2 regions of the Priestia sp. JNUCC 25 genome follow, and region 2 is predicted to be linked to the other one. Evidence: predicted binding sites of a transcription regulator. Region 2 holds the regulator's gene; the other holds the start of a gene.
The links. Region 2 encodes LexA, which represses DNA repair genes until DNA is damaged. Its sites were predicted from a motif close to CGAACATATGTTCG; they were not measured.
Positions count from the first base shown of each region.

Region 1: a site for LexA is predicted at 1,854-1,867, ahead of JNUCC25_RS15560 (YolD-like family protein). Genes of this name have one in related genera too.

Region 1 covers NZ_CM132211.1:3,038,016-3,041,386, reverse strand. The annotation lists gene JNUCC25_RS15570 (MDR family MFS transporter) at 1-1,335, shown strand, start outside; gene JNUCC25_RS15565 (hypothetical protein) at 1,370-1,522, opposite strand; gene JNUCC25_RS15560 (YolD-like family protein) at 1,548-1,730, opposite strand; gene JNUCC25_RS15555 (assimilatory sulfite reductase (NADPH) flavoprotein subunit) at 2,349-3,371, shown strand, end outside.
Region 2 covers NZ_CM132211.1:3,896,326-3,899,696, reverse strand. The annotation lists gene JNUCC25_RS20550 (magnesium transporter CorA family protein) at 1-1,411, opposite strand, end outside; gene lexA (transcriptional repressor LexA) at 1,623-2,240, opposite strand; gene yneA (cell division suppressor protein YneA) at 2,387-2,716, shown strand; gene JNUCC25_RS20535 (YneB family resolvase-like protein) at 2,770-3,371, shown strand, end outside.

The DNA of each region.
Region 1 (3,371 bases), 860 kb from region 2:
TGTGGAATGGCAAATAACATGACAGAGCTTATTTTATTCCGTGCATTACAAGGAATTGGCGGTGGCGTTATGATGCCGATGGCAATGATTGTAATCGGTGATTTATTTACAGGAAAAGCACGAGCAAAATTTCAAGGAGTATTCGGAGGAATTTACGGCCTTGCTTCTGTCATTGGTCCACAAATTGGCGGATGGATTGTTGATTCACTGAATTGGAAATGGGTGTTTTACATCAACTTGCCGGTAGGGATACTCGCTACCGTTTTTATTGCACTGGGACTTCAAGGAAAGAAACATACGGGACCTGTGAAATTCGATGTAGCGGGTATGTTCACAATGGTTATCGGAGTAGTGAGCTTGCTTCTGGCCCTGAGCTTTGGAGGAAAAGACTACGACTGGAACTCTTGGCAAATTGTTAGTCTATTTACACTGGCTGTTGTTGGGATCATAAGCTTTATTATTGTGGAAACGAAAGCCAAAGAGCCGATTCTTCCGATGTATTTATTTAAGAACCGAACGTTTACGCTTTTAAATATCATTGGCTTTTTTATGAGCATCGGCATGTTCGGAGCCATTACGTTTGTTCCGTTCTTTATGCAAGGAATCGTTGGAGTCAGCGCCTCGGAATCCGGTACCATTATGACGCCGATGATGATTTCAATGATTGTAACAAGTATTATTGGAGGGCAGCTTGTTTATAAAGTTGGAATCAAGCCTCAAATCGTAACGGGTATGCTCATTATGGCAGGAGGGTTCTTCTTGTTAACAACATTAGACCTTCATACTAGCAAACTTGTTGCCACTTCTTATATGGCCATAATCGGTTTAGGAATGGGTCTTGTGATGCCAATTTTAACACTTGCTCTTCAAGAGAGCTTTTCAAAAGAAGAGCTCGGTGTGGTTACATCATCAAGTCAATTTTTCCGTTCAATTGGAGGAACGTTCGGTATTACCATTTTAGGAGCGGTGATGAATGCAAAATCAGGTACGCTTCTTACTGACAAACTCGTTCCATATTTAAACACATTGCCTGCTCAAGCAAGTGCTTTTGCGGACGGGTTTAAAAAAGCGATTGATACGAATCCTGAAAGTGTGCTGCAGATGCTGTTTAGCCCCCAAGCGCTAAAGAGTATTCCAGCTGCCCTTTCAGACAGCATTGTGCCAATTTTGAAGACCTCGCTAATGAGCGCATTACACAGCGTCTTTTTCATGGGCTTAGCTTTTATTATTTTAGGAGCGGTATGCACATTGTTCTTAAGGCAGATCAAGCTTTCAAATAAAAAAGCCGAAGAAAAACCAGAAGAAGGCATTGCTGAAGTAGAGCCATCACGTTAAAAAAAGCGCACAAATTTGTGCGCTTTTTTCTATATTAACTAGTTGTTTCATTAGGCTTACGAAGAAAAGGGGATTGTTTAGACGTGTCATACGAAATTTGATCAAGCAAATACGTTAAATATAAGTTCAGTTCAAACCGATCTTCCGACACAAAATCTGTAAGCGCTTGCTTATTATCTTTCCACATGAGAATTCCTCCTTAATTTTACATACTAATGAATGGATTTAATATCAGAAAGCTGAAGGGAAACAACGGCTTCATTTTCGTCTTTTACGGATAGAATTTGCTGATGGAGATTTAAGTTGTGCACGCGGCCTTTGCACGTTTGCAACGTTCCATCTTTATAGTAAGAAACAGTTATCGTCCCACTTTTCGTTAATTCTCGTAAAAACATTCGAGAAGCCTCCTTAAAAAAGATTACCTGATTTAAAAGCCAGTCCTTTCATTTGAGATGAGCAAAAGGGAATTTTATGTACTGCAAGCTTCCCTTTATATTCTCCAACGTGTATGAATAGATCGAATAAAAGGTTGCTAGCCCACCTATAAACTGTCCTAAATTTCAGAATATACTGTCTTTTCTGTATAGTGTTTTTTAAAAGGATTAATGTTACATTTATTATGTAACATTCTGATGAGAAAGAAAACCGTTTCTACAAAACTTATCTAAAAATTACAAAATATTCATATTCATGTGAAGGATGTAGAATGAACAAATATAGAAGTAACTGTGTTTATAAAAAACGTAACTACAGCTTCAATTATTAATGATCTTAATACTAGTTATCAATTATATGTATTTTACTAATTTATTCTTCTCCGATAAAATGCAGGTAGACGAATTTGATAAGAATTTTCTAATGATTTATATAATTAAATTTGATATAATCTATAGGAATAATAATGTATGAAGGGAAACATCATTGATTAATTAGACACAGGTATTAAATGTTGTTGAAGATGATTCGTAAAAGCATACATATTTAAATTATATATTTTTGTGAGGTGGACAGTGTTGCAACTTAAGGTAGTAAACAGCCCTTTTAATCAAGAACAAGCAGATTTGCTTAATCGCCTTCTGCCGACATTAACAGAAGCACAAAAAATGTGGTTGAGCGGTTATTTAACAGCATCTCAATCTACGTCTGCCGAAGGAACGCCAGACGTTTCTACAGCAGCGCCTGCTCAAACGAAACAGACAGTTTCAAAAGACGTAACGATTCTTTATGGATCACAAACAGGAAATGCTCAAGGACTTGCTGAAAATACAGGCAAAACGCTTGAAGCAAAAGGCTTTAATGTAACCGTATCTTCTATGAATGATTTCAAACCAAATAATTTAAAGAAACTTGAAAATTTATTAATTGTCGTAAGTACACATGGAGAAGGAGAGCCGCCTGATAATGCGCTATCTTTCCATGAATTTCTTCACGGCCGTCGAGCGCCAAAACTTGAGAACTTCCGTTTCTCTGTTTTATCGCTTGGAGACAGCTCATACGAATTTTTCTGTCAAACAGGAAAAGAATTTGATGTGCGCTTAGCAGAACTTGGCGGTGAAAGACTGTATCCGCGCGTTGACTGTGATTTAGATTTTGAAGAGCCCGCAAATAAATGGCTTAAAGGTGTTATTGATGGATTAAGCGAAGCGAAAGGACACAGCGCTTCGGCAGCTGTTCCAGCGGAAGCTCCTGCAGGAACTTCACCATATTCAAGAACAAATCCTTTTAAAGCAGAAGTGCTTGAGAACTTAAACTTAAACGGCCGCGGATCAAATAAAGAAACGCGACACTTAGAACTATCTCTAGAAGGTTCAGGTTTGACGTATGAACCAGGAGACAGTTTAGGTATTTATCCTGAAAATGACCCGGAGCTTGTTGATCTTCTTCTTAACGAATTCAAGTGGGATGCAAGTGAAAATGTAACGGTTAATAAAGAAGGAGAAACGCGTCCTCTTAGAGAAGCGCTAATCTCTAATTTTGAAATTACCGTTTTAACAAAGCCGCTTTTAAAGCAAGCAGCTGAGCTTACTGGAAACGAT
Region 2 (3,371 bases):
GGGAACTCACTCCGAGACTAATGCTGATCAGAATTCCTGATAGAGCTACTATTAAAGCGATATATTCAAAGATAGAAAACTGCTTCATACTATCCCAATGGATGTTTCCCTTTAGTTTGCTAATAACTAAATTCATTCCGTAAATACCGGAAAGAACCGTGTAAATCGTTAAAATTAATAATAAGTAATTGTGACGCTTGGCTGCGATTTTCTCTTGATTTTGGTACAAAGTACCAAGGGTTTCTTTGACTTCTTGATAAAGAGAATTGATATGAAAGATTTTTTTAAAGAGCTCAGAAAACTCTTGACCTTCTGTGCGAGAGCTAATTTCTAAAAACAAATATTTACCTGAAAACACGGTAATAGAGCGGATTAGTCGTTCAATGCCCTCTGAATTTTTATGAAACGTGAGCTGAGAATATTCATAAGATAGTTTTAGCAACACGATTTTATAGAAAAAATGTAAAAATAAATTATAGTAATGCTGGCCAAATAGATGATTCATCAAAAGCTGATCCGTTTTAGAGTCTGTCGATTTAGAAATACACGAAAACACATGGTCTGTTATGACGTAATAGGTTTCAGGAGCCCATCTGGAATACACGTGTTTAGTATTATACGTTTTAATATACTCATGATTGTGTGCAGAAATAAACGCTTTCCCGCCAGGCGTATAGCTATTTAGCTGTCCAGTACGAAATAAAGTTGTGGAATTAATCTCTTGCTCTTGATTTACCGTTACATAACTTAACACAAACATCCGTTCATCGATAAAATAAGGAAGGCTCCCAACGTGCTGTTCACGTGTGGCTTCTTTCTTGATGTGTTCGTTCAAAAATGGCGCGAGCTGTGAAAAAATATAATCTTGCACTTTGCTATAGCGATGATGTTCATAGGTAATGGTGGATCCATGCTCTTCAGCAAGCTTCGGTTCTAATACACGAAAATGATTCATGAACTCTAAAATATCATCATAGGTGTAATGATTATGGCTCATCTCAGTGCGAATGGTCATGACGCCAATTTCAAAAGGACATAAAAAAACATCCACAGACAGCACGTTGCTAGACACGGTGGTGGAGGAAGTGTGTAACGTAATGGCATGGTCTATTTTTTTTGAAAATCTAAGCAACCCTTCTTTTTCGCACGAGTCAGGGAATAGAATGCATTCAATGTAAGGAAGAAAATATTGATCCAGGCTATCATGAGATACGTAATATTGTTCTCCGTAGTATTCTTTTTCTAAATGTTTGTTTTGAATGGAAAAAAACTCGAACAAATTTGCTTCCAGTGCATGAACAAGCTGCTCTTTATTTTTTCGGTCAAAGGAAAAAGGAAAAAGAAACATGTTCATTGCTTTGGTAGGTACAATGGTTTGAAATGGTTCTGTTTTCCTTAGTGTATTGGTCATAAACTACATCCTTTTTATAGTCGGTTGTATTTCCTTGTAAGAGTCGAGGAAATGCAGATAGAAAGTAAAGGGTAAAACAAGCTTTATAAAAACCGTTCTACCTGCCTGCGATGATTCAACGTATCATTTATAATATGCCAATTTTTTTAGAAAACAAACGTAAAAAAACCAACTAACATCATGATTAGTTGGTTTTACATACAGTGTCTGATTAGTGAATAGTGCGATATACACCAGTTACTTTTCCTAAAATCGTTACGTGGCGAAGAATAATAGGCGCCATCGTTGAATTTTCAGGCTGTAAACGAACGAAATTTTCTTCTTTAAAGAAGCGTTTTACCGTTGCTTCGTTGTCTTCGGTCATAGCGACCACAATATCTCCATTATTAGCTGTTTGCTGCTGACGTACGATTACCATATCGCCATCTAGAATACCTGCTTCAATCATACTTTCTCCCATAATTTCAAGCATAAATACATGATCATCTGGAGAAACGAATTTATCTGGAAGAGGGAAATATTCTTCCACATTTTCAACGGCTGTTATAGGAAGCCCCGCTGTTACTTTACCAATAACAGGAACATTAATGACATTGCTTTTAGGGATGTTTACTTCGTCTAGTTGAAGAACTTCGATTGCTCTCGGTTTTGTTGGATCTCTGCGAATTAACCCTTTGCTTTCTAAACGAGCTAAATGCCCGTGTACAGTGGAGCTAGAGGCTAATCCTACCGCTTCCCCAATCTCGCGAACAGAAGGCGGATAACCTTTTAATTTTACTTCGTGCTTAATAAAATCTAGTATGTCTTGTTGACGTTTTGATAGCTTCATATTTTTCACCTCGATTTTAGCTATTCTTTAGGTGAATTATACCACGTGATGTGTCAATATACAAACATAAGTTCGAAGAATTCCATTGACAGAAACAAATGTTCTCACTAAAATAAGAACATATATTCTGATAGGGGGATCATAATATGCAACAATTCTTACATTCTATGAAACATTACGCTATTTTTTTTGCAGTTATCGCTGCACTTACATATGTATTGACGCTGGTTTTAGGAGCGGATAAAGTAGATTTAGACAAATATTCAACGGTTACTATTACAAAAGGAGATACGCTTTGGGACTTGTCCAACAAGTATCATAATCACCATCATTTGACCACCAATGAATTTGTCAAATGGGTTGAAGACGTCAATGATTTAAACTCAGACACTGCCCAGTCTTTATCTCCTGGAGATAAATTATATATTCCTGTTTTAAAAAAAGAGTTACATAATCAAGTGGCAATTGAACAGTAGTGTGTAACGGCCGTTCCTGAATATTGTTAGAAGCCGAAAAGGTCGTGATAAAAGTGGATGCCATTATTTATTGCCGTGTCAGTACGGATAAAAAAACCCAAGAAACATCTTTACAGCGCCAGCAAGAAGAATTAAAAAAGCTTGCTGATCTTCACCATCTAAAGGTGAAAAAAGTCGTGATGGAAAAAGCAAGCGGATATGATGTAGACAGAGAGGGGATTTTGGATGTTCTTCATACAATGAAAGAAGAGAAAATATCTGTGCTGCTCATTCAAGACGAAACACGATTAGGCAGAGGAAACGCCCGAATTGCGCTGCTTCATGCTTTTCATAAAGAAAATGCTACAATCTATACGATTAGTCATCAAGGCCAGCTTCAGCTTTCAGAATCTGACTCAATGGTGTTAGATATTATTAGCTTAGTGGAAGAGCATCAGCGGAAATTACATAATGCTAAAATTAAAAGAGGAATGAAAAGAGCCGTAGAAAACGGTTATCGTCCGCAGCAAAATTTAAAAAATCAAGGAGTTAACTCGGGAAGAGAAAAAAAAGAAGCGCCGATTGAAGAAATTGTCCGCCTTCGTCATAACGGCTTAACCTTTGCTGAAATTTCAGTTACGCTAAAAGGTTTTGGTTATAATATTTCAAAAGCGAC